3 regions of the Nocardiopsis sp. KDC1DS13DA1 genome follow, and region 3 is predicted to be linked to each of the others. Evidence: riboswitches for the same ligand, from Rfam matches in the RefSeq annotation. Region 3 holds a riboswitch; each other region holds the start of a gene.
The links. A riboswitch is a leader RNA that binds a small molecule or an ion and turns the genes downstream of it on or off. The one in region 3 is predicted to bind cobalamin.
Positions count from the first base shown of each region.

Region 1 (9,968 bases), on a different contig from region 3:
CCGAGGCGCTCACCGAGGAGTTCCAGGGTGAGCTGCGGGACATGGAGGCGGTCATGGAGGAGGCCGAGGACGCCGAGGCCCGCGCCGAGACCTCGCGCGAGGAGGTGGAGGCCGCCCAGTCGGAGGTGCGGTCGCTGGCCGTGGCCACCTACACCGCCAACGGGATCGACCCCTCGATGTCGCTGTTCGTCGACTCCGACCCGGAGGAGATCATCGACCGCGCGGTGCTCATCGACTACCTGTCCTCCACCCACGAGGACCTGATCGGCCAGCTGGAGCAGGCGCTGGAGCGCGACGAGGCCGCGCAGGCCACCGCGCAGGAGGAGTTGGAGCAGGTCGAGGAGGACCTGGACGAACTGGAGGACCGCCGGCGCGAGGTGCAGCGCATGATCGCCGACCACCCCAACCAGCCGATGGAGCCGCCGGACAACATCACCCCCCGTACGCGACAGATGCGCGAAGAGGTCCTCGCCCGCTTCGGCGAGGGGCGGGACGTCGGCGGCTACGGCTGTTACCGAGCGAGCGGCGGGTGGGTGGTCGGCGAACACCCCAAGGGCCGGGCCTGCGACTTCATGGTCGACGGCAACGGCCAGATGCCCTCGGAGAACCAGGTCCAGCGCGGGTACGAGATCGCCGAGTGGGCGAAGGAGAACGCCGAGGACTTCGGGATCATGTACATCATCTACCGCCAGGAGATCTGGGACATCCGGCGCGGCAACGAGGGCTGGCGCCCCATGTCCGACCGCGGCAGTGTGACCGAGAACCACTTCGACCACGTGCACATCTCGATGTTCTGAGGCGTGCTGGAACGGGTCGGGGTGCCACGTGTGCCCCCCGCCCGGCCGTGGATCCGGCACGGCCGCCGGAGGGCCGTGAGCCGCGCCGGCGTCCGGAGGAGGATCCACCGGCCCGTCCGGAACGGCGCGACGGGATGCACCGAACGCGGGCGGGACCGGTACCGTCACCACGGGGCCGCGGGCCGACGGCCCGGGTGCGCGATTCCATGAGCGCCGGGAGCGGCACACCCTCGCCCCACACCTGGCGGGCCCGCGGGGGTGGCGCGACCCGGGTGACCGGGGCGCCCGACACCGCGTCGCGTTCCGGTGGCCGGAACCGGCCACCCGCACGCAGGGAACGCCCGATCCCACGTGAGCGACACGAATCGGTGACGATTCACCCACCTGTCCGGTATCCCGCCTGCCACCCGGGTACCCACCGCAGCTAGGATGCAACACGTCCCGGCCCTGGCCTGCGGGGACGACCGTGCCACATCCGACCCCGGAGCACGGCCCGGCACCAGGGGCCTCCTCACGACACCGGGGATCCTCCGTTCCGCGCCATCCGTCCTCGCCCACGGGTCGGCACGATCGGGCGGCTCACCCCCGCGGTTCCACGGTCACCGCCCCACACTTTCGGCGGCCCGGGACCGCGGCGGACCCGCGAACCCAGCGGCGCTCTCGGGCGCCACCGACACAGCACACCACCGGGCGAGGGGAGCCATGAGCGAAAACGGACCTTACAACCAGCCACCCCAGAACCCCTACGGTGGCGGGGAACACGGGGCCCAGCCGCCCTACGGCCAGCCCCAGCCTCCTCAGGGCGGGCCCTACGGCGACCCCGGTACCGGTGGCCAGCCCGGCTTCGGCCCCGGTTACCCCGGTGGCGAGCAGCCGATGTACGGGGGCGCCCAGCCGCCCTACGGCCCCGGTGGGCCGGGTGGGCCGGGTGGGCCGGGCTTCGTTCCGCCCCAGCCCCCCAAGAGCGGCGGCAAGGCCGGCCTGTGGGTGGTCATCGTGGGCGGCGTCGTGATCGTCGTCCTGGTGATCGCGGTACTGGTCACGGTCATGACCAACGGCTCCCCCACACCCCCTCCGAACACCGATCCGTCCGAGGCCGCCGGGGAGAGCACCGACCCGACCGGTGGGCCCGCCCCCGACCCGAACGCCGGGCCGGCCGGTGAACCGCCCTACGGGGTTCCCACCGAGCCGTGCGCGGCCTTCACCGAGCAGGTGCACGCCGACTTCCTGCTCACCGAGGAGGGCGAGAAGTCCGTCCAGGACGCCACCTCCCGGTGCTCCAGCACGCTGGCCGAGGCCCCGGAGGGCAACAACTCCGAGGACTACGCCTCCCTGCGCCTGACCTACTCGGTGCCGTTCTCGGCCTCCGACTCCGTCGAGCAGGCCACCGAGGACTTCGGCTCGGCCGTGGAGGACGTCACCGGAGCGACCGACTACTCGCTCTACATCGCGGACGGCGTCGAGGACAACCGCGAGGTCGACCTCGGCGACCAGGCGCAGTACGTCGTCACCCGCTACGACTACGTGGGTGACGAGGTTCCCCAGGCCGTCCTGCTGATCCGTTCCGCCAACCTCAACATCCGGATCGAGTACCAGGTCAGCCCGTCGTTCCTCTCCGAGGGAGACACCGAGGACCTGGTGCTGCCGGACAACACCGAGGACATCATGCTCAACGTCGGCGCCGAGGCGCTCGCCCTCGTGGGCAGCTGATCCCGTCCCGGACACGGCAGGGGGCCGCGGCGACCGGCCGCGGCCCCCTGTCCTCTGTGCGCTCGTCACCTCGCGTCGGGGCTCGGTGCGTGGAGAACCGGGTTCTTCGTCCTCGCTTCCGCCCGGCTCGTTCCTCGCCGGCGGCTCGGCTCCTCCCGCAGAACCCGGTACGCCCCTCACTGCCCGTGCGGCCTCACAAGCGCGCTAGGGCAGGTCGGCGCGCACCCGCGCGGCCGCCTCGACCATGTTGCGCAGGGCCTGTTCGGTCTCGGCGTACCCGCGCGTCTTCAGGCCGCAGTCCGGGTTGACCCACAGGCCGCCCGCGTCGATGTGCGCGACCGCCAGGCGCAGCGACTCCTCGATCTCCTCCACGGAGGGCACCCGCGGCGAGTGGATGTCGTACACACCCGGGCCGATCCCCCGCTTGTAACCGCGGCGGCCGAGGTCCTCCACCAGCTCCATCCGCGAACGCGCCGCCTCGACGCTGGTGACGTCGGCGTCGAGCGCCTCGATCCCACCGACGATCAGGCCGAACTCGGAGTAGCACATGTGCGTGTGGATGGTCGTGGTCGGCGCGACCCCGGAGGTGGCCAGTCGGAACGAGCCCACGGCCCAGTCCAGGTAGGCCCCCCGCAGCTCCTCACGCAGCGGCAGCAGCTCCCGCAGCGCCGCCTCGTCCACCTGGATGTGGCGGATGCCCGCACGCTCCAGGTCGGCGATCTCGTCCCGCAGGGCGAGTGCGACCTGTCGGGCGGTGTCGCCCAGCGGCTGGTCGGTGCGCACGAACGACCAGGCGAGCATGGTCACCGGGCCGGTCAGCATGCCCTTGACCGGTTTCCGGGTGCGTGACTGGGCGTAGGTGATCCACCCGACCGTCATCGGCTCGGGACGCGAGACGTCCCCGTACAGGATCGGGGGACGCACACAGCGCGAACCGTAGGACTGCACCCACCCGTTCTCCGTGGTGGCGTAGCCCCGCAGCTGCTCGGCGAAGTACTGCACCATGTCGTTGCGCTCGGGCTCACCGTGGACGAGCACGTCCAGACCGATCTCCTCCTGGAGCGCGATCACACGGTCGATCTCCTCGCGGAGGATCCGGTGGTAGTCCTCCTCTCCCAGATCGCCCCTGCGGTGGGCGGCGCGCGCCCGCCGCAGCTCGGCGGTCTGGGGGAAGGAACCGATCGTGGTCGTGGTCAACGGCGTGTCCGTGGCGGAGCCCCGGTCCTGCGGGCGCTCGGAGGCCTCCGGGCCGAGCGCGTCGAGGCGGGCGCGCACCCGGGCGTCGGTGAAGGCCGGGTCGGCGCCGTCCGTCCCCTCGGCCGCGTACTCGGCACCGGTTCCCTCGGACAGGACGCGGCCCAGCAGCGCGACCTCCTCGGCCTTCTGCTTGGCGAAGGCCAGGGCCGCGCGCAGCTCGGGGTCGAGGGAGGTCTCGGAGTCCAGGTCGATCGGCACGTGCAGCAGCGAGCAGGAGGTGCTCACGGTCAGCTCGTCGGCGAGGGCGAGCAGGGTACCGAGCGTGGCCGCGGCGGAGGGGATGTCGGTCCGCCAGACGTTGCGGCCCCCGACGACACCGGCGACGAGGCGCGTCGAACCCAGGCCGGAGACCCTGACCAGGTCGTCGACGCCCTCGGCGTCGGTCACCAGGTCCAGACCCACCGCCTCGACCGGGGACTCCTTGAGCACGCGCAGCGCGGCGGCGCCGATGGAGCCGAAGTAGGTCGAGACCAGCAGGGAGGGACGGTCGGTGAGGCCGCCCAGACGCTGGTAGACGCGCTCCAGACGGTCGACGGCGGCGCGGCCCTCGTCGGTGGCCAGGATCGGTTCGTCCAGCTGCACCTCGGTGGCCCCGGCAGCCCTGAGGTCGGCCAGGAGGCGGCCGTAGGCGTCCAGGAGCTGGTCGAGCAGATCGATCGGCGCCCACCCCTCGGGGGCGTCGTCGGCTGCCTTGGCCAGCAGGAGGAAGGTCAGCGGCCCGACCAGGACCGGGCGGGTGTGGTAGCCCGCCGCCGCGGCCTCGCGGAACTCGGCGACCGGCTTGTCACCGACGAGGCGGGGACGGGTGCTCGGGGAGAGTTCGGGGACGAGGTAGTGGTAGTTGGTGTCGAACCACTTGGTCATCTCCAGCGGCGGCGCGCCCTGCTCGCCCCGGGCGAGCGCGAAGTAGCGGCGCATCTCCTCGTCGCGGTCCTCCGCGGCCGCCGGGGAGGCGAACCTGGAGGGCACCAGGTCGAAGAGGACCGCCGTGTCGAGCATGTGGTCGTAGTGGGAGAACGTGTTGGAGGGCAGGTCGTCGACGCCCGCCTCGCGCAGTTGGGCGTAGACGCCCTCGCGCAGGTCGGCGGCGACGGCGTCCAGTTCCCGGGCGCTCGTGCGGCCCTTCCAGTAGGACTCGCTGGCGCGCTTGAGTTCACGGTGCGGGCCGATCCTCGGATAGCCGTGCACGGTGGAGCGCACAGCCGACGTCCCGGCCGGTGGCGTGGTCATGAAGCTTCTCTCCCTCGTCGAAAGCCAGGTTCCGGCCACGAGGGCATGAGGAGGGTACGGCTACGCGGAGTACGCGCCCGGGGCGCGTACCCGTCCGTCACCGCCCTCGGCCCTCCCTCGGGGCACGGGACCACCGACGGCACGGGTGCGCCGCCGGGTGGAGGCAGGTCTTCGGACTCGTGGGCACCGTCGGTGCGCGCACCGACGACCTACTGGCCGCCGCTTCCCAGATTCCGACCGAACCGACCGGATTACCAGTGCTTCTGGCGACTGTCGTTCCCACATACCGCTGCGGGGCAGTCCCGGATTCCCACCGGGTTCCCTCTCGCGACGCGAACCACACTCCGAACCGGTGACACCCGGCCCGGAAGTGGAGCGCGTACCTTCCACGCCTGCAAGTATAGGGAGGCCCCCCTCGCGCCCCTGCACCCGGCGTGCGAACCCCATTCCCGCGCGCCACCCCCACCGCGAACCCCAGCCTCGTGGCGCGCGTCATACCCGACATAAGCGTTACGTGGGGTCGGCCCTCCCCCGCCGTCCCCGCGAACGTTCGTCTGACGATGAACGTGGAGAACCCCTGGTGAAGAAGCAGTCCCCACGGACCCTCGCAACCCGACGCCCCCTCGTCACGGTTGCGGTCGCGATGGCGGTGCTGGCTGGGCTGGTGTTGCTCGTCACCCAATCCGGCGTACTGCCCGGCCCCGACCCCGCGGAGAACGCCGCGCACGGGTCGGAGGAGAGCACCGCACCTCCCGCGACCGGAGAACCCGACCGGCTGACGGTGGTCGATCCCGCCGACGTGGTCGACGTGACGGAGGAGACGCTGCCCTACGACGGCGGCGTCTCCGCGGACGTGACCTATCCCGCCCTGCCCGACGCCGAACCGCTGAGCGACTTCCTCTCCCGCACCCTCGACACCGACGTGGCCGCCTTCGAGGCGGCCAACCCCGGTGCGGCGGCCTACACCGCGGAGTGGGGCCTGACCGCGGCCAACGACGACACGGTCGGCGTGCGCATGACCAGCACCGAAACCGACTCCGAGGGCTCCCGTGAGTGCCACAGCACCTACTGGTACGAGGCCGACACCGGCCTGACGCACGGGTCCAACGAGCTGATCGCGGGACAGGACGAGCTGGAGCGGCTCAACGCGCTGGTCAGGGAGGGGAGCCCGGACACCGTCGACGGTCCGTCCGTCCTCCCCGTCGCGGCGCTCTACGACTCGGTGGGCTTCAACCCCGACGGCGACCTGGTCGTGGAGTTCGACACCGGACAGGTCGCCGCCGTCGACGAGGGCCCCGTGCACGTGGTCGTCGGCCGGGAGGAGGCCGAGCCGCTCCTCTCGGACCTGGGTGTGCGAGCGCGTGACGCCGCGACCGTCGGTGTGGAGGCCTTCTCCGTGTCGGGCCCGCCCGAGGCGGACAAGGACGGGACCACCGGGGAGCGGCCGGGGCTGGTCTCCCCCGTCGACGACGCGGTGGACTGCTCCGACCCCGACACCCGGTGCGTGGCCCTGACCTACGACGACGGCCCCGGCGGACGCACCCCCGAACTGCTGGACACGCTGGCCGAGTACGACGCCCGCGCCACCTTCTTCGTGACCGGCGTCCCGGTCCTGGAGCACCCCCGGACGGTGCGGCGCGCCTACGCCGAGGGGCACGAGATCGCCAACCACACCCTGAACCACCCGGACCTGTCCGCGATGGGGCAGGGGGCGGTCCGGGCCGAACTGGAGACGGTCCAGGCCCAGGTGTACCGCGAGACCGGCTACACCATGGACCTGATGCGCCCGCCCTACGGCGCCACCGACGAGGGCGTCGACTCCGTGACCGAGGACATGGGGCTCGCCCAGATCCTGTGGAGCGTGGACACCAACGACTGGAGGGACCGGAACGCCTCCGTGGTCTCCGGCCGCGCGCTGGGCGGGGCGTCGGACGGCGCGATCATCCTCATGCACGACATCCACGACACCACCGTCGACGCCTCCCACGGCATCATCCGCGAACTCGACGCACGGGGTTACACGATGGTGACCGTCTCCCAGTTGCTCGGGACCACGACCCCCGGATCGGCCTACCACGACGGCCACCCCGAGGAGGAGGCCCCCGAGGACGGGACCGACGCCCGGGAGACCGACGGAGAACAGCAGGACGGGCCGGTCGGGGACTGACGCTCCCGCCGCCGGACGCGCCCGGGGCGATGGCCACATGTGGCCATCGCCCCGGGCGCGTGGTCCAGGTCACCTATCTTGCTCCCGTCAGCCGCCAACCGTACGGCAGGGGTGAGGAAGTCCGGTGGAGCCGTCGATCCGAGCGCGTCAACAGCAGAGCGTCCACCCTCCGGGCACCGCGGGGGACGGCCTGCGCCGGTCCGGCGCCGCGGCCGTCGCGCTGGCGCTGACCGCCACCGCGTGCGGAACGGCCACCGTGGACGCGGATTCCGCCGACCGGATCACCATGGTGCTGGACGAACCCGGGGGGACGGTCACCGAGTGGACCGGTGACGCCGCCGACTACGGCGGCCATCCCCACATCCCCGGGGGCCTGGACATCACCGTCGCCTACCCGGAGTTCGAGGGTGCCCCGGAGTTCGCCGACGGGCTCGCCGCACTCGTGGACCGGGAGGTGCTCGACTTCCGGGGGGCCAGCCGGGACCCGGTGTCCCTGACCGTCGGCTGGGAGGTCACCGCCGCCGGTGACGGCGTACTGGGTGTGCGCCTGACCCGCACCGAGGAGGACCTGCACGGGCTGCGGCAGGGCTACGAGACGTACTGGTACGACTCCGCGACCGGGCTGACCCGCTACTCCTCGGAGCTGCTCGCCGGGCAGGAGGCGCTCGCGGAGCTGAACGGGATCGTCCGCGCGGACCTGGCCGACCGCCCCGACGTCGACACCGGGAGCCTCTTCCCGATCCGGGCCAGCTACGACTCCCTCGGCTTCAACGCCGACGGCGACCTGGTCGTGGAGTTCGACGACGGGCACCTCTCCCCGATCCGCGAGGGCCATCCGCCGGACTCCTCCCCCGGCCGCGTCGCCGTGGTGGTCGACTCCGCCGAGGCCGGGCCCCTCCTGTCCGACCTGGGCGAGCGCGCCCGCGCGGCCTCGCTGCGGGAGGAGCCGGACTACGCCGTGCCCGAGGCGGGCCCGACCCCCGACCCCCGGCCCGCCGTGCCCGGGGAGGTCCCCGCCGGGGACGAGGACGTCGACTGCCACGAGGAGGGGGTCCGGTGTGTCGCGCTGACCTTCGACGACGGCCCGGCCGAGACCACCGCGCCGCTGCTCGACCTGCTCGCGGAGGAGGGGGTGAGGGCGACCTTCTTCCTCAACGCCGACCCGGCGCTGACCCGTCCCGCCGACTACCGGCGCGCCTACGCCGAGGGGCACGAGATCGCCAGCCACAACGACCAGCACGAGCACATGCCGGACATGCCCGTGGCCGACCTGCCCGGGCAGGTGGCGGCGGTGAGCGCGATCGTCAGCAGGCACACCGGACACACGGTGCGGCTGTTCCGACCGCCCTTCGGCGACAGCTCGCCGGAGGTCCTCGGCGAGATCGGCGACCAGGGGATGGCCCAGGTCCTGTGGAACCTGGACAGCGAGGACTGGCAGGGCCTCGCACCGAACGAGATCACGGACCACGTGGTGGAGGCGGCGGGGCGGGGCCCGGCTGAGCGGGACTCGGTGGTACTGCTGCACGACACCCTGCCGCCGACCGTGGCCGCGGTCCCGGAGATCGTCGAGCGGCTGCGCGCGGACGGTTTCGTGTTCGCGACGGTCACGCAGGTGATCGGCGACCCGGAGCCCGGGGAGTCCTACCCGGTCGGCGCCCGGGTGCCCGGGACGGGGGGCGAGGCCCCGGGGTCCTGAGCCGCCCGGGAGGGACCGGGGGACTTGCCGCCCGGAGAGGTCAGGAGGCGGTTTCGACGTCCTCGCCCACCACGGACAGTCCCGGTGGCGGGGCGTCGGCTCCCACGGCGTCACCGACCGAGGCGTACCCGGCCTCGCGGACGAGCCGGGCCAGGCCCCGGTGGACGCGGCGCGGCCACAGCGGACCGCCGTAGATCAGGCCGGTGTAGCCCTGGACCAGGGTGGCACCGGAGCGGATGCGCGCCCAGGCGTCCTCGGCGGTCTCGATGCCGCCGACGGCCACCAGGGTGACGCGGTCGCCCACGCGGGACCGCAGTCGGCGCAGCACCTCCAGCGAGCGGTCCTTGAGCGGGGCGCCGGAGAGTCCGCCGGCACCGGCCGCGGCGACCTCCTCGTCGGAGGCGGCGAGCCCCTCGCGGGAGATGGTGGTGTTGGTGGCGATGATGCCGTCCAGCCCCTCGGCCAGGGCGAGGTCGGCGACCGCGTCGACGTCCTCGTCGGCGAGGTCGGGGGCGATCTTCACCAGCAGCGGCAGGTGCGGGTACCCGGCCTCGACCAGGGCCGCGCGCACGGCCGCCAGCAGCGGACGCAACTGTTCGACGCCCTGGAGGTTGCGCAGCCCCGGGGTGTTCGGCGAACTGACGTTGACCACCATGTAGTCGGCGTACGGGGCCAGGCGACGGGCGCTGGTCGCGTAGTCGGCCGGTGCGTCCTCCTCCGGCGTCACCTTGGTCTTGCCGATGTTGACGCCCAGGACCGGACGTCCGGCGGACCGCTGGTGGTGCAGGCGCTCGGCGACCAGGGCCGAGCCCTCGTTGTTGAAGCCCATCCGGTTGACGATGGCGCGGTCCCCGACCAGGCGGAACAGGCGCGGCTTCGGGTTGCCGGGCTGGGGCTGGGCGGTGACCGTGCCGATCTCGACGAACCCGAAGCCGAGCGCGGCCAGGCCGTGCGGGCTCTCCGCGTTCTTGTCGAACCCGGCGGCCATGCCCAGCGGGCCGGGGAACTCCCGGCCCAGGGCGTGCACGGTCAGTTCGGGCTCGCGCGGGCCCAGGACCCGGCCCATGGCCGCGGCGACTCCGGGGACGGCGGCCGCGCCGCGCAGCGCGGC
Region 1 covers NZ_JBVMUY010000030.1:129,026-138,993, reverse strand. Annotated here, with positions in the region: gene ACTVAJ_RS19995 (coiled-coil domain-containing protein) at 1-797, shown strand, start outside; gene ACTVAJ_RS19990 (DUF3558 domain-containing protein) at 1,500-2,507, shown strand; gene metE (5-methyltetrahydropteroyltriglutamate--homocysteine S-methyltransferase) at 2,712-4,994, opposite strand; cobalamin riboswitch at 5,140-5,351, opposite strand; gene ACTVAJ_RS19980 (polysaccharide deacetylase family protein) at 5,638-7,161, shown strand; gene ACTVAJ_RS19975 (polysaccharide deacetylase family protein) at 7,286-8,857, shown strand; gene ACTVAJ_RS19970 (quinone-dependent dihydroorotate dehydrogenase) at 8,898-9,968, opposite strand, start outside.
Region 1: linked by a shared signal. The riboswitch ahead of metE (5-methyltetrahydropteroyltriglutamate--homocysteine S-methyltransferase) and the one ahead of ACTVAJ_RS17825 (ribonucleoside-diphosphate reductase subunit alpha) in region 3 are both predicted to bind cobalamin.

Region 2 (9,968 bases), on a different contig from region 3:
GGCCGAGTCGAGCCGGTGGGGGCCGGTCACCTCCCAGGTCCGCCGATCCTCGCTCCCCGCGGTGAAGAGCCCCTTGCGCGTGCCGATGACCAGGAGGTACGCCATAACCAACTCCAGGGTGTGAGCCAGGTCTCCCACTGTGGCACAGGGTGGTGTCATTCGGCGGGAGGCCGTGCGAACTGTCGCACACCACTACGGTTAGGAGACTTAACCATTATGTTGGGCGTAGAATTTCGGTCGCCTGGCAGAATGGCCTGTCAGCTGGTGGCATAACCTTCGTGAGTGGGGAACCACATTCCACGTCGGCGTCGGCCGGCGTCCGGAAGGCGGTTGTCATCCGGCGCCGGTTCTGCAATAAAATTCCGGGCCAACCGGAACATGCGCGTGGGGCCCCCGGTCGAGCCCGACGCCCGTGTCCGCAACCAGATCGGCCGAACGACTTCCCGCTACCCCGGTGCCCACGAAGCGTTTCGGGACCAGAGTCCTTATGGTCCCGCGTCTCACGGAGAGCCGGGTTCCCACTCGATAGGGTCGCCTCATGCACCACCCCCCGGACACCCTCCACGCCCGTAAACGGCGCAAGGCCCGCGCGTTGATCGTGTCGGCAGCCTTCCAGCTCTTCGCCGAGCGCGGATTCGACAACGTCACCGTCGCTGAGATCGCCGAACGTGCTGAGGTGGGGCGTACCACCTTCTTCCGGTACTTCGGGGACAAACAACAGGTCCTGTTCGCCGACGACGCGGACGAGGCCGACCGTGCGTGCGCCCACGTGCGGGAGAAGGCGTCCACGCCGGTGGGGGACGATCTCGGCGCCGCGGTCGCGCTCCTGCGCGAGGCGGGTGCCCGGCCGCACGCCGGTCTGTCGTCCGACCACGCCGCGGTGCTGATGCGGCTGCTGCGCGAGAGCGGGGAGCTCAGGTCCCGCTACCTCCTGGTGCGGCAGTGCCGGGCCGACAAGCTGGCGAACGCGCTCGTGGAGACCGGCACGACGGAGGTCGTCGCCGTCCTGGCCGCGCACGTCGCGATGGCCTGCGAGCTCACCGCGATGCGCCTCTCGGGGGCGCCGGAGGCCGTCCCCGCCCACCTGGACGAGGCCCACGAGCTCCTCGCCGGACTGGACCGGTAGCACTTCCGGGTGGGGGTGCGCAGGCGCGTGCCCGGCCGTGTTCCCGCCGTCCCGGGCCGTCGGGGTCCGGTCCCATCCGCACCACCGTCCACTCGTGTGGCCCGGGTCACACTCATGGGGCTCTGGATTTACTTGGACGTCCAACTATATGGTGGGCGTCACAGAGCCGCGGTGCAGGGAAGCCGGTGAGAGTCCAGCACGGTCCCGCCACTGTGTCCGGGAAGTGCTCTCCCAGGTGATGCCACTGGCGTCAGCCGGGAAGGCGGGGAGAGCGCGCTGATCCGGGAGTCAGGATACCGGCCGCGGCTGTCGACAACCGTGTGATCCACGAGGATGGAGCGAGCACGCATGGCACCGGTACGTGCCCACGCGACCCGGTCCGGGCACGGAACACCGCCCGGGCCCGCGATCGGGCACGACCGCTGAACCCGGCGACCCGACACCACGGGCCGCCCGGCCGGCCGCGCACCATCGCGGCCCCGTTCCCCGTGCCCCCGTGCCCCGCTCCACCTCCAGACGAGAGCTGGTGCGCCATGGTCAGTGAGAACCACGAACCCAACGAGCCCCGCGAACTCACGCACTTCGTACATGGAAAGCACGTCCCCGGGCGGTCGGGTGCCTTCGGCGACGTCCACGACCCCAACAACGGCACCGTCCAGGCCCGCGTCCCCCTCGCGGACCGGGCCGAGACCGAGGCCGTCATCGCCGACGCCGAGGCCGCCCAGGCCGAGTGGGCCGCCTGGAACCCCCAGCGCCGCGCCCGCGTCCTCCTGCGCTTCCTCCAACTGGTCGAGGGCGAGCGCGAGACCCTCGCCCGGCTCCTGTCCGCCGAGCACGGCAAGACCGTCCCCGACGCGCACGGCGACATCCAGCGAGGACTGGAGGTGGTCGAGTTCGCCGCCGGGATCCCGCACCTGATCAAGGGCGAGTTCACCGACAACGCCGGGACCGGGATCGACGTCCACTCCCTCCGCCAGCCGCTGGGCGTCGTCGCGGGCATCACCCCGTTCAACTTCCCCGCGATGATCCCGCTCTGGAAGGCCGCCCCCTCCCTCGCCTGCGGCAACGCGTTCATCCTCAAGCCCTCCGAGCGCGACCCCTCCGTCCCGCTCCGCCTCGCCGAACTCTTCCTGGAGGCGGGGCTGCCGCCGGGTGTGCTCAACGTCGTCAACGGCGGCAAGGAGACCGTCGACACCCTGCTCACCGACCCCCGCGTGGCCGCAGTCGGGTTCGTCGGCTCCACCCCCATCGCCGAGTACGTCTACACGACCGCGACCGCGCACGGTAAGCGGGCCCAGTGCTTCGGCGGGGCCAAGAACCACATGATCGTCATGCCCGACGCCGACCTCGACCAGGTCGTGGACGCCCTGCTCGGCGCCGGTTACGGATCCGCGGGCGAGCGCTGCATGGCCGTGTCCGTGGCCGTCCCGGTCGGACAGGAGACCGCCGACGCGCTGGTCGCCCGACTCACCGAGCGCATCGGGACGCTCCGGGTCGGTCCCTCGCACGACCCCGACGCCGACTTCGGACCGCTCGTCACGCGCGAGGCCCTGGAGCGGGTCGAGAACTACGTGGACCTCGGTGTCGAGGAGGGCGCGGAACTGGTCGTGGACGGGCGCGGGCACACCGTCCCCGGGTACGAGGACGGGTTCTTCACCGGCCCCAGCCTCTTCGACCGGGTGACCACCGACATGCGGATCTACCGCGAGGAGATCTTCGGCCCCGTGCTCTCCGTCGTGCGCGCGGACACCTACGAGGAGGCCCTGCGCCTGCCCAGCGAGCACGAGTACGGCAACGGCGTCGCGATCTTCACCCGTGACGGCGACACCGCCCGCGACTTCTCCCAGCGCGTCAACACCGGCATGGTCGGCGTCAACGTGCCCATCCCGGTCCCCGTCGCCTACCACACGTTCGGCGGCTGGAAGCGGTCCGGGTTCGGCGACCTCAACCAGCACGGCCCCGACTCGATCCGCTTCCACACGCGGACCAAGACCGTCACCTCCCGCTGGCCCTCCGGGGCCAAGGAGGGCGCCAGCTTCACGATCCCGGTCATGCGCTAGGCGGCCGCAGTTGAACACACTCACCGAGGACCAGCTCATCCTGGCCGAGACCGCCCGCGACTTCGCCCGCGAGCACCTCGCGCCGCACGCCGTCGAGTGGGACCAGGCCAAGCACTTCCCCGTGGACGTGCTCCGCAAGGCCGCCGAACTCGGCCTGGGCGGCGTGTACGTCGGCGAGGGCTCCGGGGGCTCCGGCCTGACCCGCCTCGACGGCGCCATCGTCTTCGAGGCCCTGGCCACCGGCTGCCCGTCCATCGCCGGGTACCTGTCCATCCACAACATGGTCGCCTGGATGGTCGACCGCTACGGCTCCGACGAGCAGCGGGCCCGCTGGCTGCCCGACCTCTGCTCCGCCCAGACCCTGGGCAGCTACTGCCTCACCGAACCCGGCGCCGGCTCCGACGCCGCCGCGCTCGGCACGCGCGCCGAGCGCGACGGCGACCACTACGTCATCACCGGCACCAAGCAGTTCATCTCCGGCGCGGGCGCCTCGGAGGTGTACCTGGTCATGGCCCGGACCGGGGACACCGGGTCCTCCGGCGTGTCCGCGTTCGTCGTCCACCGCGACGACCCGGGACTGTCCTTCGGCGCCAACGAGACCAAGATGGGCTGGAACGCCCAGCCCACCCGCCAGGTGATCCTGGACGGCGTCCGCGTCCCCGCCGACCGCCGTCTGGGGGAGGAGGGCGACGGGTTCCGGATCGCGATGCACGGCCTCAACGGCGGCCGGCTCGGGATCGCCGCCTGCTCGCTCGGCGGGGGCCGGGCCGCCCTGGAGGCCAGCACCGCCTACCTGGCCGACCGGGAGGCGTTCGGATCACCGCTGATCAACGCCCAGGCGCTGCGGTTCCGGCTCGCCGAGATGGCCACGGAGCTGGAGGCCGCCCGCTCCCTGCTGTGGCGGGCCGCCGCCGCCCTGGACGCGGGAGACCCCGAGGCGCAGCAGCTGTGCGCCATGGCCAAGCGGTTCGCCACCGAAGCCGGGTACACCGTCGCCGACGAGGCCCTCCAGCTGCACGGGGGGTACGGGTACCTGACCGAGTACGGGATTGAGAAGATCGTCCGCGACCTGCGGGTGCACCGAATCCTGGAAGGAACCAACGAGATCATGAGCCTGATCATCGCTCGCGGACTCACCGGGGCCGCCTGATGTCCCAGACACCCGGACCCGCCGCCACGTCCACCGGAGCCGCACCGCCCACCCCGCCCGACGCCGAGGTTCTGGCGCGCGTCGAGGGCGGGCTCGGCCGACTCACCCTGAACCGGCCCCGCGCGATCAACGCCCTCAACCACGCCATGGTGCGGGACGCCGAGGCCGCCCTCACCGCGTGGGAGGGCGACGACACCGTGGCCGCCGTGCTCATCGACGGGGCGGGGGAGCGCGGCCTGTGCGCGGGCGGCGACATCCGCTCCATCCAGGCCAGCGCCAGGGCGGACGGCCGCGAGGCCGCCGCCTTCTGGCGCGACGAGTACCTGCTCAACGCCCACATCGCCCGGTTCACCAAGCCCTACGTCGCCTTCATGGACGGCGTCGTCATGGGCGGCGGGGTGGGGGTGTCCGCGCACGGGAGCGTCCGCGTGGTCACCGAGCGCTCCACCGTCGGCATGCCCGAGGCCACCATCGGGTTCGTGCCCGACGTCGGCGGTACCTTCCTCCTGTCCAGGGCCCCCGGGGAGACCGGTACGCACCTGGCCCTGACCGCCGGCTCGGTCGGCGCCGGGGACGCCGTGTACACCGGGTTCGCCGACCACTTCGTCCCGTCCGAGCGGCTGGCCGACCTGGCCGACGCGCTCACCAAGGCCGCCTCCGCCGGGGACGTCGCCGACGCCGTCGGCCGGTTCGCCGAGACCGCCCCGGCCGGTGACCTGGCCGGTTCCCGGCACTGGATCGACGCCTGCTACTCCGCCGACACCGCCGAGGAGATCGTCGACCGGCTGCGCTCCCACGGTGACAAGGACGCCGCGCGCGCCGCCGACGTCATCGAGAGCAAGTCGCCCACCTCGGTGAAGGTCGCCCTCGCGGCGCTGCGCCGGGCCCGGGAACTGCCCACGCTGGAGGCGGTCCTGGAACAGGAGTACCGGGTCTCGTGCGCCCTGCTGTCCTCACCCGACCTGGTCGAGGGCGTGCGTGCGCAGGTGATCGACAAGGACCGGAACCCGACGTGGACGCCGGACCGGCTGGCGGAGGTGTCCGACAGCCACGTGGCGCGGTTCTTCACGGCCGCGCCGGACGGACCACTGGGACTCATCGACGAGGGGAGCCGCGCATGACCGCCGTCGCGTTCGTCGGACTGGGCAACATGGGTGGGCCGATGGCCGCCAACCTCGTGACCGCCGGGCACACGGTCACCGGGTTCGACCTGGTGCCCGAGGCCCTCGCCAAGGCCGCCGAGGCGGGCGTCCGCGTCGCCGACAGCGCGGTGGACGCGGTCGCCAAGGCCGACGTGGTCGTCACGATGCTGCCGAGCGGCCGACACCTGCTCGCCGCCTACCTGGGCGCCGACGGGGACGCGGGGCTGCTGGCCGCCGCCCGCCCCGGGACGCTCTTCGTCGACTGCTCGACCGTGGACGTGGCCGACGCCCGCGCCGCCAACGCCGAGGCCGTCGCCGCCGGTCACCGCGCCGTGGACGCCCCGGTCTCGGGCGGGGTCGTGGGCGCGACCGCCGCGACGCTCACCTTCATGGTGGGGGCGGAGGGCGCCGACTTCACCGACGTGGAGTCACTGCTGTCGGCGATGGGCCGCAAGGTGGTCCACTGCGGCGGGCCCGGCGGCGGGCAGGCCGCGAAGATCTGCAACAACATGGTGCTGGGCGCGTCGATGATCGCGGTCAGCGAGGCGTTCGTGCTCGGCGAGCGGCTGGGGCTCACCCACCAGGCGCTGTACGACGTGGTCTCGACCGCGTCCGGCCAGTGCTGGTCGCTGACCACCAACTGCCCGGTGCCGGGGCCGGTCCCGACCAGCCCGGCCAACCGGGACTACCTGCCCGGGTTCGCCGCGTCGCTGATGGCCAAGGACCTGGGCCTGGCGGCCAACGCGCTGCGCGACACGGGGGTGGAGGCCGAGATCGGGCTGCACGCGGCCCGGATCTACTCGGCCTTCGCCGAGGGGCTGGAGACCGAGCGGGACTTCTCCGCGATCGTCAACGCCATCCGCGAGCGCTCCGGTCAGTCGGACGTCGCCGGGGCGGACGGCGGCCCGGAGGGTGCGCCGACCGGCGGTTCCTGACCGGACCGGGGTCCACGAACGCCTCCGCGTGCTCGGCGCGCGGGGGCGTTCCGCCGTGTCGGCGGAGGGGCGAACTTTACGGAACGGTAGACACACGGGGAGTGTCCAAACGGGTGCAACGTCATCTCCCGTGAGAGTGAGCTCCATGACCCCCCTGCTCCCCATGCCCGGAAGCCTCAAGGCGGTCCGGGTCATCCTCGCCGTCAGAGTGGTCCTGGCCGTCCTCGTCTACGGTGTCGCGACGCTGGGACTGGCCGCGGCGTCGGGCGACCGACGTCTCCAGAACGCTCTGGAGGCCGAGGCCGGGATGCCCTACGGAGCCGTCGCACTGTTCATGGCCATCGGAGCAGCGATGGTCGCCTTCGAGGGCTACGTGCTGGTGACCATGGGTCGGGGAGGCGCCAGGACGCAGACGCTCCTGCGCCTGCTGGTCGGGATCGGTCTCGTGAGCGCCGTCCTGAACCTGCTGACGGGGCAGAACGCGGTCCTGGGCATCGTCCTGTTGGTCGTCGTCGTGATCCTCGTCGAGGGTCAGGGCGCCAAGGAGTGGTTCCACACCACGGAGAGCTCCGTCGGCTGACGCCGGGCGCGGCGGCGGGCGGCGACGACGTCGCCCACGCGGCGGCGGGTCACCCGGTCGCCCACCCACCAGGTCCGGTCCCCTTCCGGTAGCCCGCCACTGTTCGGGGTTCCTCTCCCGCGCGGCGCGCACGGCCGCCGCCCGCCCCGGAACGCTCGGGAGACCCGGATCATCCGGGATCGGCCGGGCCGGGGCCGGGCCCGCCGGGGATCACGCCGACCGGCGCCGCCAGTAGGCGACGGTGACCGCGCCCAGGAGGGGACCCCACAACAGGAGCGGCAGATAGGCGGCGTAGAACGCGGCCAACGGCAGGCCGGTCAGCTCCACCGTGGGGGAGTCGCCCGGCAGCGGATCCCCCTGGACGGTGACTCCGAACAGTCCCGTGATCCACACGGCGCTCCACATCACCGTCAGCACGGTCGATCCGAGCGCGGCCGGGATGACGGCGGCGGGAGCGGGCACCCTCCGGCCGCCGATGCCGGGGATCCACCGGGGGAGGGTCTCGCCCCATGCGGCGACCAACCCGACGGCGGTGAAGGCGACCACGACGGAGAAGACCGACAGGAGGACGGTGTACGCCTCCATCGGGATCCACGCGGGAATCTGTCCCCTGCCGTGGGCTCTGCCCGCCTCGGTGAAGCTTCCCAGGCTGCGCCACAGGCCGGAGGGCACGACGGTCAGGACGACGGTGTAGGCGGCGACCGCGGCCCATCGGGGCACGCCGGGGACGGGGGCGAGCAGGTCGCGCCACCGGGATCGGCCGGTCGTGGTGGGCGGGGTGGGATGGTCGGTCGGGCGAACGGCCATGGTGCGGCTCCTCGGGAGGGTGGGGAGGGACGGGCGGGCCCACGCCCAGAGTCCCGGTGGCGGTGGCCCGGTCGCCTCACCCGTGCGGCGGAACCGGCTCCCGCGCGAGGGGGAGCCGGTTCGGCGGCGCGCGCTCAGCCGGATCGGTCGAGGTGGTGGCGGATGAGCCCGGCCAGTTCGTCGAACTCACCCGGTGCCGGTCCCGCCAGGAGGTCACCCTCCGGGAATCGTGGCCGGGGGACGAGGGGGAGCACGTAGGGGCGGACGAGGGCGCCGCCGACCTCGTCGGGGTCCGGCCCGGGTTCCGGGGCGTCGGGCTTCGCCGAGGACGCCGAGGACGCCGGGGTCAGCGCGGGGCGCGCGGGGGCCGGGGCGATCGCGCGGGGTTCGGGCCCGGGGGTTTCGGGAGTGAGCAGGTAGGCCAGGGCCGTCGCGAGCACGGCGGCGGCGAGCTGCCAGAGGCGCGCGGCGAGGGATTCGACGGGTTTGCGGTGCCGCCCGTTAGGGTGGTGCATGGTCATCCTCTTGGGGTTTCAGGTGGTTGATCGCGCCCCGGACCGGTGTTGCACTCACCGGCCGGGGCATCTCTTTTCGGCGGGTGTCCATGGCCCGAGGGCTGCGCTTCCCGCCGTGGTCTGGGGTGTCCTCAGATGTTGGGGTAGCGGTCGGGGTCGATGAGCGCCCACACGGTCAGGGAGTCGCCGGGGCGGCCGGTCCACCACCACTTCTCGGAGAGCGCGGCGACCAGCTGGAGCCCGCGTCCACACGTGTCGAGATCTTCACCCGGCCTGGCCAGGCGGGGGACGGAGATCGGGCGTCCCGCCCGCGGGCCGTCGTCGGTCACGGACAGGACGATGACGTCGCCGGGGAGCGGTTCGACGGAGACCTTCACCCGCCTGTACCGGCCACCCGACGCGGTGTGGGCGGCCGCGTTCGCCACGAGTTCGTTCATGGTGAGGACGACCGGTAGGGCGAGGTCGTCGTCCAGCCGCGACGCCTGGCCGCACCAGGTCCGGATGCGCCCGAGCTGATCGGGCGTGCCGTCGAAGTAGGCGGTGGATTCCCCCAGCCGCCGACCCCGCACGTGTACCGGCAACCCACCCGCCACCCGCCGGTCCTCGTGCTGTCCGCGCCTTGGTCGCGGAATGTCGCATTTATCCATTCAATCCTCCCTGGGGCACAAGTGATCTGATTCGAGCGCCGGTCGGCGTTGTCGGCGCTCGCCCTCCTTCAAGCATGAATGGCGAGATCTAAAACTGCAATAGTGCAGAAATAAGTAGTGAAATATGATCTAGTAAGAGATGTATTGATGCAATGTGTTACGGTTCACGTGTAATCAGGAGGTGCAGCATGGTCGCACGGCCGAGCCCGACCGCCCGCCAGCGCCGACTCATGGCGGAGCTGACCCGTCTTCGCGATAACTCGGGTCTTTCTCGCGCGCAGGTCGCCGACCGAGTCGGTATCACCGACAGCACCCTGTGGAGATACGAGACGGGCATGACACGGCCGAAGCCTGGTGACGTGGCCATTCTGCTGGATGTGTACCGCGTTCATGGGGCGGAACGCGAAGAACTCATCGAGATGGCCAAGCACGCGCGCAAGCGCGGCTGGTGGCACCGGTATCGGCAGACCCTGAAACCGGGTTTTGACAGCTACATCGGTCTTGAAGCCGCAGCGTCTGTTGTGCGGACATTCCAGACCATCGTGGTTCCCGGCATCCTCCAGACGGAGGACTACGCCCGCGCGGTGACCGAACAGACCGCCATCACGTCAGCCCCGGACTTGGTGGACGAGAAGGTGCACGTCCGGATGTCGCGCCAGGAATTGATCATGCGGACCGACGACCCCCTGCACGTGGTCGCCGTCCTCGACGAGGCAGTTCTCCGTCGTCAGGTTGGTGGTCCCGACACCATGCGCGCGCAACTCCAGCACCTCGTGACCCTCGCGGAACTGCCCACCGTCACCATTCGGGTGGTGCCGTTCTCCCGTGGTGCCCACGCTGGCATGGACGGGCCGTTCTACCTCCTGGAGTTTCCTGAACAGGCAGATCCCGACGTGGTCTACCTGGAGCAGGCCGGTAGTGGTCTCGTTCCGGAAGATCCGGAGGAGGTGCGCCGGTATACGCTGATGTTCGGGAGCCTGCTGGCCAGGGCGCTTGAACCTGATGA
Region 2 covers NZ_JBVMUY010000052.1:99,594-109,561, forward strand. Annotated here, with positions in the region: gene ACTVAJ_RS28445 (WD40/YVTN/BNR-like repeat-containing protein) at 1-105, opposite strand, end outside; gene ACTVAJ_RS28450 (TetR/AcrR family transcriptional regulator) at 539-1,126, shown strand; cobalamin riboswitch at 1,259-1,445, shown strand; gene ACTVAJ_RS28455 (CoA-acylating methylmalonate-semialdehyde dehydrogenase) at 1,660-3,186, shown strand; gene ACTVAJ_RS28460 (acyl-CoA dehydrogenase family protein) at 3,197-4,336, shown strand; gene ACTVAJ_RS28465 (enoyl-CoA hydratase/isomerase family protein) at 4,336-5,457, shown strand; gene mmsB (3-hydroxyisobutyrate dehydrogenase) at 5,454-6,413, shown strand; gene ACTVAJ_RS28475 (hypothetical protein) at 6,559-6,993, shown strand; gene ACTVAJ_RS28480 (hypothetical protein) at 7,204-7,800, opposite strand; gene ACTVAJ_RS28485 (hypothetical protein) at 7,935-8,315, opposite strand; gene ACTVAJ_RS28490 (ATP-binding protein) at 8,447-8,908, opposite strand; gene ACTVAJ_RS28495 (helix-turn-helix domain-containing protein) at 9,193-9,968, shown strand, end outside.
Region 2: linked by a shared signal. The riboswitch ahead of ACTVAJ_RS28455 (CoA-acylating methylmalonate-semialdehyde dehydrogenase) and the one ahead of ACTVAJ_RS17825 (ribonucleoside-diphosphate reductase subunit alpha) in region 3 are both predicted to bind cobalamin.

Region 3 (9,968 bases):
ACGCGGCCAGGTCCGCCAGGCTCTGACCGACCCCGATCCCCGCACGTGCCCGCGCCGCCCCCAGACGGCCCGAGGCGTCGGTCAGGTCGGAGCCGGTCGCGAAGGCCGCGCAGACCGCGTCCACCGCGGGTGTCCACCAGTCCTCGGCCCGGTCCCACACCGCCTCCCGGCTCCGCCGCCCCCACAGGGCACGGAGTTCCCGGGTTCGGGCCCCGTGGTCGCACGCTCCGGTTCCCCGCTCGTTGTCACCCATGGCACCGCTCCCTCCGGTCGTCCGGACCCTCGGCGCGCGGTCGGGGTCCGCGCCCCCGCGGTGGGCCCCTTCCGCTCGCCTCTGTCTCGGATTACGGAGAACGGTGGCGTCCATGACGCCGATTGGGGATATTTTTTTCGGGGACCTTGTAAGTTCGACGCCGATCCGGCGTTTCTCCCAGCTGGCAGGGGATGTCGAGAAAGGACGCCGGGTGACCGACGCCGACGGCCATCACACAGAGGTACTCACTGGTGACGAAGAATTCATCAGGCGCGTACGAGGTGGCGACACCGCGGCCTACGGCGTGCTCTACGAACGCCACGCGGTCGCCGCGCGTGGTCTCGCGCGCCAACTCCTGCGGGGTGAGGCCGAGGCCGAGGACGCCGTCGCGGAGGCCTTCACCCGCGTGCTCAGTGTCATCCAGCGAGGTCAGGGCCCCACGGACTCCTTCCGTCCGTATCTGCTGACCGCCGTCCGCAACGCCGCCTACGACCGCGGGCGCGGTGAGAAGCGCCAGGTGGTCACGGACGACATGGAGAGCCTCGACCCCGGGCAGCCCTTCGTCGACCCCGCCCTGGCGGGACTCGAACGCTCCCTCATCGCCCGTGCCTTCCTCTCCCTCCCGGAACGCTGGCAGGCGGTGCTGTGGCACACCGAGATCGAGGGGGTCAAACCCTCGGAGGCCGCCCCCATCCTCGGCATGAACGCGAACGGCGTCGCCGCCCTCGCCTACCGTGCCAGGGAGGGCCTGCGGCAGGCCTACCTCCAGATGCACCTGGCGGGCGGGGGCGCCGCCGAGCCGTGCCGCCCCGCCCTCGGTCTGCTCGGTGCCTACGTCCGGGGCGGTCTGGCCAAGCGCGACACGGCCAGGGTCGGCGCGCACCTGGACGAGTGCGCCGACTGCCGCGAGGTGTACGCGGAGCTGATGGACGTCAACATCGGACTGCGCGGGACCATCCTGCCCCTGGTGGCCGGGGCCGGAGCGGCGGGCTACCTCGCCTCCGTCCCGGGCGGCGCCGTCACCGGCGCCTGGTGGGGCAAGATGTCGCGCGGTCAGCAGCAGGCGACAGTCGGCGCCACGGCCGCGGCCGGGGTCGCCGTCGCGGTCGCCTTCGCGCTCGTCGGCGGGCAGGAACCCCTGCCCGATCCGCCGACCGCGGCGCCTCCGGCCCAACCCGCCCCCCAGGACGACCCCCCGCCCGCCGACCCCCCGCCCGCCGAACCGCCGCCGGTGCTCCCGCCGCCCGCCGCCCCGGTCGCCGCCCCGTCCCCGGCCCAGGAGCCCGAGCCGGATCCCGTCCCCGAGGTCGTGCCGCCCGCCGACGTTCCGGAGGCCGAGGTCCCCGGGGCGGAGGCGCCGGAGCCCCGGTTCGCGGCGGGCATCGACCCGGTCGGAGCCCTGGTGCCCGACAGCGACGGGATCATGGTCATGGACGTGCGCAACATCGGAGCGGCCACCGTGGACGAGGTGGTCGCGCTCATCACGCTGCCGCCCGGGGTCGAGATGGTCTCCTCCGGCGGTGCGGGCAACGCCGTCCCCGGAGCGACCGGGCACGGGGACTGGAGCTGCTCGTCGGGCAGCAACGGCGGCCGCTGCGTACACCCGGGTCTGGAGGCCGGACAGGACAGCACGCAGTTCTTCGACGTCCGCGTCGCCGGGGACGCCGACACCGGGGTCCCCGCCACGGTGAGCCTGTCGACCGGCGACGTGTCCGTCACGGCGACGGGAGAGCGGGGAGTGAGCACCGACGGGGTGGCCGCGCGCTACGCGACGGCCGGTCGGGTCCGGACGGAGGCCGTCGGCAACGCCCTGATGACGTGTGTCGAACCGGAGCTCCCCGCAGCCCCGGAGATCCCCTGGCCGTGGCCCTGGCCCGTGCATCCGCACGACCACGGGCACGGGCATGGGCACGGGCACGACGACGACCACGGGCACCCGGGCGGCCACTCCGGCGAAGGCCCGGACGGGAGCGCTCCGGAGCTCCCCGCCCCCTCACCCGAGGCCGACACACGCCGTGCCCCGAGTGACGTTTCACCCGGTCTGGGACTGGAGTTGCCGTCTGGGGACACTGACGTTGTTGGGGATGATGAAGACGAAGGGCACGATGAGCGCTCTGGGGCCCCTGGTGTGACCGAGAGTGATCCTCCTCCGGGGGGCGCGGGGGTCGGCGGCCCGACAGCCGCAGACGCCGGTACCGGCGTCCCGGTCACCCCGGGTGCGTCCGCGCCCCCCGCGCCCCCCGGGGCGACCGAGGCCGTCCGGGGGGCGGGCACCGCGGAGGCTTCGGACCGTCCCGGGGGTGCGGAGAGTCCGGAACCCACGCCGCGCACGGGTGAGGGGACCGCCGGGGACGCCGGGGACGGGCCCTGCGCCCGGGCCCGGGCCCGGGAGGGGTCCCTGCTCGACAACGACCACTGGGAGATGGGTCCGCTCGACCGGGACCGGAACCCCGGCACCACCTCCTCCAGCTCCGCGACCTGGGACCTCCCCGAGGGCGGGAACGTGCGCTGGGCCGGTCTGTACTTCTCCGCGGCCGGGCAGCCGCAGTCGCCGACCGCACGGATCAAGGGTCCCGGGTCGGACGTGTACCGGACCGTCACGGCGGACGAGACCCGCTTCGCCGACCTGCCCGGATACCCCGCCTACCAGGCCTTCGCCGACGTCACCGACATCGTGCGCGCCCAGGGCGGCGGCGAGTGGTGGGTCGCCGACGTCCCCATGGTCCAGGGGCGCGGCGTCCACGCGGGGTGGAGCCTGGTCGTGGTGATGGCGGACCCCGGTGTCGGTTCCTACAACCAGGCGATGGTCCTGGACCACACCGACGTCGTCTTCCAGGGCGGTGAGTCGGGCTTCCCGGTGTCCGGGCTGCTGCCCGCGGCGGTGGCCTCCACCGTGGACGTCGTCGCCTGGGAGGGGGACATGGGGTTGACCGGGGACTCGGTGGCGGTGGACGGAACGGTCCTCGCGCCGTACGGCGCGCACGCGGGAGCGGACAACGCCTTCGCCAGCTCCGCGCGCGGGGCGGTCGGGGACCCCGCGGCGTTCGGGACGGACGTCGTTCGATTCGACGCAGTACTGGGGCGGGAATCGGATGTCCGAATCCGCTCCAGCCAGGACGCCGTGATGGTCGGTGCGGTCGTTCTGACCGCGCCCATGCGGACCTGAACCCCGACCCGGTATGACGTCGCGGTCACGCTGTGTGGAGTGCGCAAAGCCCGGGGCGGCCCGGATCCCCGCCCATGCGTAGCGTGACCGTAACCGTGGGTGTTCGCGGCCGGCACGCAAAACGAGACAGACTTGGCTAGGCTGTGGCCCGGTCATGGGTATGGCCCCAGAATCAACAGGGAAGGGGGCGGTGTCGCGTGGACCGCTGCGCGTTGTTCGTCGACGCGGGATACCTTCTCGCGGACGGCGCGATGGCCGTACACGGAACCCGCAACCGGGACTCCGTCTCCTGGGACTACTCGGGTCTCGTCCAGTTCCTCAACGAGGTCGCGCGGGACCGCACCGGTCTGCCGCTCCTGCGCTGCTACTGGTACGAGGCCGTCGCCGACGACCGGCGCACCCAGGAGCAGGACGGCATCGCCGACATCCCCGGCATCAAGTTCCGCGCGGCCCGCATCCGGCCCGGCCGCCGCGAGGGGGTGGAGAGCTACGTCCAGCGCGATCTCACCACCCTGGCCCGCACCGGTGTGCTGTGCGACGCCGTCCTGGTCAGCGGTGACGAGGACATGGCGTCCGTCGTCGCGGACGTGCAGGACCTGGGTGTCCGCGTCACGGTCGTGCACATCTCCGTCGAGGGCAACTGGACCATCTCCCGTGCCCTGCGCCGCGAGTGCGACGATCTCATCGAGATCGGCGCCGGCCACCTGCGCCCGCACGTCAACCTGCTCACCAGCGGCGGGTCCTCCCAGGAGAACGCGGCCAAGACCACGACGCCGTTCGCGAACGGCCGTGCCCGGTCGGCTCCCGAGGTCCCCCGTCAGCCGGTCGAGGCGCAGCCGGGGGGCAGCCGGGTCGAGCCCGCCGGGACCACCGGCGGCGGCCTGGACGGGATCTTCGCGGGAACCGGGCCCCAGCCCGTCCCGCAGGGCAGCGCCATGGATCAGTTGCGCGCGATGCGGCGGTCCCTCGCCCAACAGCGCGGTGACCACCTCGCCGGTCCGGCCACGGACACCCCGCCAGGTCCGATCGACGCCAACGGCTTCCCCTCGGGAGCCCAGACGCCCCTGAACGGTAACGGCGCCTACCCGGGCACGACACCGTCGGCCAACGGATCCGGCGGGCAGAACGGTCAGGCGGCCTACCACCCCGGCGACCAGCCGTTGCGGGGTGCGGAGCAGAACGGATACGGCCTGCCCAGCAGATCGGCCTCCGGCCAGCCGGGCGCCAACACCCATGCCGCGACCGGTTCCCAGCCGGCGTTCACGGGCGGCACCGGACCGCAGCGTTCGTTCGCCAACGGGACGGGAACCCAGCAGTCCTTCGCGGGCGGGGCCGACGTGCAACAGCCGTTCGCCAACGGGACGGGGCCCCAGCAGTCCTTCGCGGGGGGCACCGGGCCGCAGCGCTCGTTCGCAGCGGACAGTCCCCAGGGTCACGCGCCGCCGCAGAGAAGCGGGCCGCCACCCCAGGTGGACCCGCGGTTCGGGCCGACGGACAACCCAGGCTTCGGGGGTGCGAACGACGCAAACCCTACCTATGGGACCAGTACGGAAACTGACGCCGCGCGCCGCGGCGGGGCGGTTCCCGGATACGGGGCTCCGCCACGTACTGGTCCCGATCACGATGACCGTTTCGATCCTCGGGGGCACCAGGAACCCGGTCCCAGTCCTGGATATCCCCAGCAGACACGCGCCGCCACGCATACCGTTGACGATGCGGTGCATGTCGCACGCAAAGAAGGGAACGACTTCGCGGAGTCGATCGCGCGCGAGGCGCCCGTCCTGTGGGTCGAGGCGGTCCTCGCCCGGAGACCCCGGATGCCCTCCGATCTGGAGGCGCGTCTGCTCCAGGGCTCTTCGCTGCCGATTGACCACCTGTTGAGGGACGAGGTCCGGGACGGACTGCGCCAGGGGTTCTGGCAGGCACTGGAGCGCGCCAGGCCCTGATCGGCGCGCGGGAGTGCGAGTGGGGGATGGGGGCGATGCGGTTGACCCACGTGACGACGGCAGATCTGGACCGTATGGAGTTCCACGCCGTCCGGTCGGGTGAGCACGGCCCCGTCGCCGCCCAGCTGCAGGACCTGGCCAACCGGGTGGACGCCGGGAGCGAGATCACCCGCGCCGAGCTGTTCGTGCGCGCCGGGGAGCAGTGGGAGATCGCCCAGGAGTACGAGCACGCGTGCGCGGCCTACCAGCGGGCGATCGACGACGGCGGCCCCACGGTGATCGACGCGCGTGCCCTGAGTGCGGGCGCGCTGCTGCAACTGGACGAGCCCGAACGGGCCTACGCGCAGCTCAACCGCCTGGAGGGCGAGCCGTCGCTCGGGTTGGCCACCCACGTGCACGTGGCGGAGGTGCTCTACGCCCACGACGACCCCGGGGGCGCCGAACGCTGGGCGACCACCGGGATCCGCGAGTACCTGGACGTCTCCTCCCCGTACGTGCGGGACCTGCTCGACGAACTCCTGCGGATCCGGTTCCGCATCCGCACGGACCTGGGGCTGGAGGAGGACGACCTGGACGGCCTGTTGGACGGCGACTGACCCCGGGGCCGGGCCCTGTGCGGCGGGGCGGGCCCCGTCCCCGTCGGCGGCCTCTGGGGCGCGTCCGGGCGTGCCCCGCGACGCGGTCGTGAGCTTTCTGACGCGCCTGGTGCGTCACACCCCCCGGGGGCCCCTAGGCTGTGTCCGGTCGCGGTGGCGAACACCCCCGGATCGGTGTGCGAAACCCCCGTGAAGCTGATGGTTCGACGCGCCCCATACCACGTCTCGGGTGCGCCCTCAGCCACGGTCGCCGACCCTGGAAAATCGATGACACGCCATCATCTTGCGGTGTTCCAACGTCCCATCCCCTAGATGTAGTATCTCTCCCGCTGGTGGTTCACCCCTCAGGGGTGAGGCAAGAGGGAACCCGGTGTGAATCCGGGGCTGCCCCGCAGCGGTGAGCGGGATCGGACTGCGTCGCACACTGGACTCCCCCGAGTGACCCCCGGGGAGCGACGGTCAGGAGGGCGCCCGCGAGCCCGAGGACCTGCCGCCAGCGCGCACCGGAACGTGCGCCGACGACGGGGCTTCGAGGGCGGGCCACCGCGACCCACCGGTCACGTGACCACGCGCACTCAGCGTGTCGGCCCACCGGTGTGCCGTGGCCGTGTTTCTCGTGTCCCTCCCCGCCGGGACTCTTCTACCGAGGTTGGAGCCGCTGTATGACCCTTGACGTCGAGACCGTGCCCGCATCCGTTCGGCCCGAGCCGACCCACGAGGGCGCGCCCCCCGCCGCCGTCGACCGGATCGAGCACGTCGTAACCGAGGCCTGCGCGCGGCTCACCGGTGTTTCGGCGGACAAGGTCCTCACCGAGGCGCGTCGCGGGTTCTACCCCGGCATCTCGGACGCCGAGGTGGAGCTCGCCCTGGTCATGGCCGCCCGCAGCTTCGTCGAGGTCGACCCGGACTACTCCTACGTCGCCGCCCGCCTGCTGCTGGACAAGCTCCGCAGCGAGGCGCTCAGCTTCGTCGCGGGTACCCCGCAGGCCGCCAGCCAGTCCGAGATGGCCGACCGCTACGCCGCCTACCTGGCCGCCTACGTCGGCCGCGGCATCGACCTCGGCCAGCTCGACCCGGCCCTGGCCACGTTCGACCTGGAGCGACTGGGCGCCGCCCTGCGCCCCGAGCGGGACGAGGACTTCACCTTCCTCGGTATCCAGACCCTCTACGACCGCTACTTCCTGCACAGCGACGAGGTCCGCTACGAGCTGCCGCAGGCGTTCTTCATGCGCGTCGCCATGGGCCTGGCCCTGAACGAGGACGACCGCGACGCCCGCGCCATCGAGTTCTACGAGCTGCTGTCCTCGTTCGACTTCATGGCCTCGACGCCGACCCTGTTCAACTCGGGTACGGTGCGCGCGCAGCTGTCCTCCTGCTTCCTCACCACCGTCGGCGACGACCTCCAGTCGATCTTCCACGGCATCAGCAACAACGCGATGCTGTCCAAGTACTCGGGCGGCCTCGGCAACGACTGGACCCCGGTTCGCGGTCTGGGCTCGCACATCCGCGGCACCAACGGCAAGAGCCAGGGCGTCGTCCCGTTCCTGAAGATCGCCAACGACACCGCCGTCGCGGTCAACCAGGGCGGCAAGCGCAAGGGCGCGGTCTGCGCCTACCTGGAGACCTGGCACATCGACATCGAGGAGTTCCTCGACCTCCGCAAGAACACCGGTGACGAGCGTCGCCGCACCCACGACATGAACACCGCGAACTGGGTTCCGGACCTGTTCATGAAGCGTGTGGAGGAGGGCGGCTCCTGGATGCTGTTCTCGCCGGACGAGGTCCCCGACCTGCACGACAAGTACGGGGCCGAGTTCGCCCGGGCCTACACCCGCTACGAGGCCGCGGCCGAGGCGGGGCAGATCAAGGTCTTCAAGAAGATGCAGGCCGTGGACCTGTGGCGCCGCATGCTCACCATGCTCTTCGAGACCGGCCACCCGTGGATCACGTTCAAGGACCCGTGCAACCTGCGCTCGCCGCAGCAGCACACGGGTGTCGTGCACTCGTCCAACCTGTGCACCGAGATCACGCTGAACACCAGCGCCGACGAGGTCGCCGTCTGCAACCTGGGCTCGGTCAACCTGGCCCAGCACACCGGTCCCGACGGGCTGGACGCCGAGCGCCTGCGCCGCACCGTGCGCACCGCCGTGCGGATGCTCGACAACGTCATCGACGTGAACTTCTACACGATCCCCGAGGCGCGCCGCGCGAACATGCGCCACCGTCCGGTGGGTCTGGGCCTCATGGGCTTCCAGGACGCGCTGTTCAAGCTGCGCACCCCGTTCGCCTCCGAGGGCGCCGTCGACTTCGCCGACGAGAGCATGGAGCTGATCAGCTACTACGCCATCGAGGCGTCCATGGAGCTGGCGGCCGAGCGCGGTTCCTACGAGAGCTTCGACGGCTCGCTGTGGAGCAAGGGCGTCCTGCCGATCGACTCGCTGCGCGCGCTCGCCGAGGCGCGCGGCGGCGACCTGGACGTCGACCGGGGCGAGACCCTGGACTGGGACGCGCTGCGCGAGCGGGTGCGCACCACCGGCATGCGCAACTCCAACGTGATGGCGATCGCCCCGACCGCGACCATCGCCAACATCACCGGTGTGAGCCAGTCGATCGAGCCGGTCTACCGCAACCTGTTCGTCAAGTCGAACATGTCCGGCGACTTCACCGTCGTCAACCCGTACCTGGTCCGCGACCTCAAGGAGCGCGGCCTGTGGGACGACGACATGGTCTCGCAGCTGAAGATGCACGACGGCAGCCTGGGCGCCATCGACCGGGTCCCGGCCGACCTCAAGGCCCTGTACGCCACGGCCTTCGAGGTCGACCCGGACTGGCTGGTCGACGCCGGGTCGCGTCGCCAGAAGTGGATCGACCAGGCCCAGTCGCTGAACCTGTACATGGCCGCTCCGAGCGGTCGCAAGCTCGACGCCCTGTACCGTCGGGCGTGGCGCTCGGGTCTGAAGACCACGTACTACCTGCGTTCGCAGAGCGCCACCCACGTGGAGAAGAGCACGCTCAAGGGAACGGACGGGCGCCTCAACGCCGTGTCCGCCACCCCGGCCCCGGCTCCCGCCCCGGCGCCGAGCCCGTCGCCCTCCCCCTCGCCGAGCCCCAGCCCCGCCCCGAGCCCCGCGCCCACCGTCGCCGGTGAGGACGAGTTCGAGATCGTGGAGGGTCAGGCCTGCTCCATCGACGACCCCGAGTGCGAGGCCTGCCAGTAGGCCCGCCCGCCCGGGAGATCCGTGCCGAGGGGCCGTCCGCGCAGGTCGCGGACGGCCCCGCACCGGGCCTCCCCCAGACACCACGCACCACCAACGTCCGGCCCGGCCCGGAGACACGGAGAGCGACCGCAGCATGACCACAGCAGCCGACAGCAGCGCCAGCGCGACCAGCGGCCTCGGGGAGATCGAGCGCGACGCCGAGCGCGTCAACGTCGACGACAAGGCGATGATCAACGCCCGCGCCGACGTCAACCAGCTGCTCCCGCTCAAGTACACGTGGGCGTGGGAGAAGTACCTGGCGGGCTGCAACAACCACTGGATGCCGACCGAGGTCGCGATGCAGGCCGACATCGCGCTGTGGAAGTCCAAGGACGGCCTGACCGAGGACGAGCGACTGATGCTCAAGCGCAACCTCGGCTTCTTCGCCACCGCCGAGTCGCTGGTGGCCAACAACATCGTCCTGGCCGTGTACCGCCAGCTGACCAACCCGGAGTGCCGCCAGTACCTGCTGCGCCAGGCCTTCGAGGAGGCCGTGCACACGCACACCTTCCAGTACATCTGCGAGAGCCTGGGCCTGGACGAGGGCGAGCTCTTCAACATGTACCGGGAGATCCCGTCGATCACGGCCAAGGACGCCTGGGCGCTCAGGTACACGCAGAACCTGGAGGACCCCGACTTCAGGACCGGTACGCCCGAGGCCGACCAGGCGTTCCTGCGTGACCTGGTCGCGTTCTACGTGATCTTCGAGGGCATGTGGTTCTACACGGGCTTCGCGCAGATCCTGTCGCT
Region 3 covers NZ_JBVMUY010000027.1:121,947-131,914, forward strand. Annotated here, with positions in the region: gene ACTVAJ_RS17805 (hypothetical protein) at 1-253, opposite strand, end outside; gene ACTVAJ_RS17810 (sigma-70 family RNA polymerase sigma factor) at 465-3,419, shown strand; gene ACTVAJ_RS17815 (NYN domain-containing protein) at 3,617-5,365, shown strand; gene ACTVAJ_RS17820 (hypothetical protein) at 5,392-5,961, shown strand; cobalamin riboswitch at 6,278-6,470, shown strand; gene ACTVAJ_RS17825 (ribonucleoside-diphosphate reductase subunit alpha) at 6,624-9,179, shown strand; gene ACTVAJ_RS17830 (ribonucleotide-diphosphate reductase subunit beta) at 9,106-9,968, shown strand, end outside.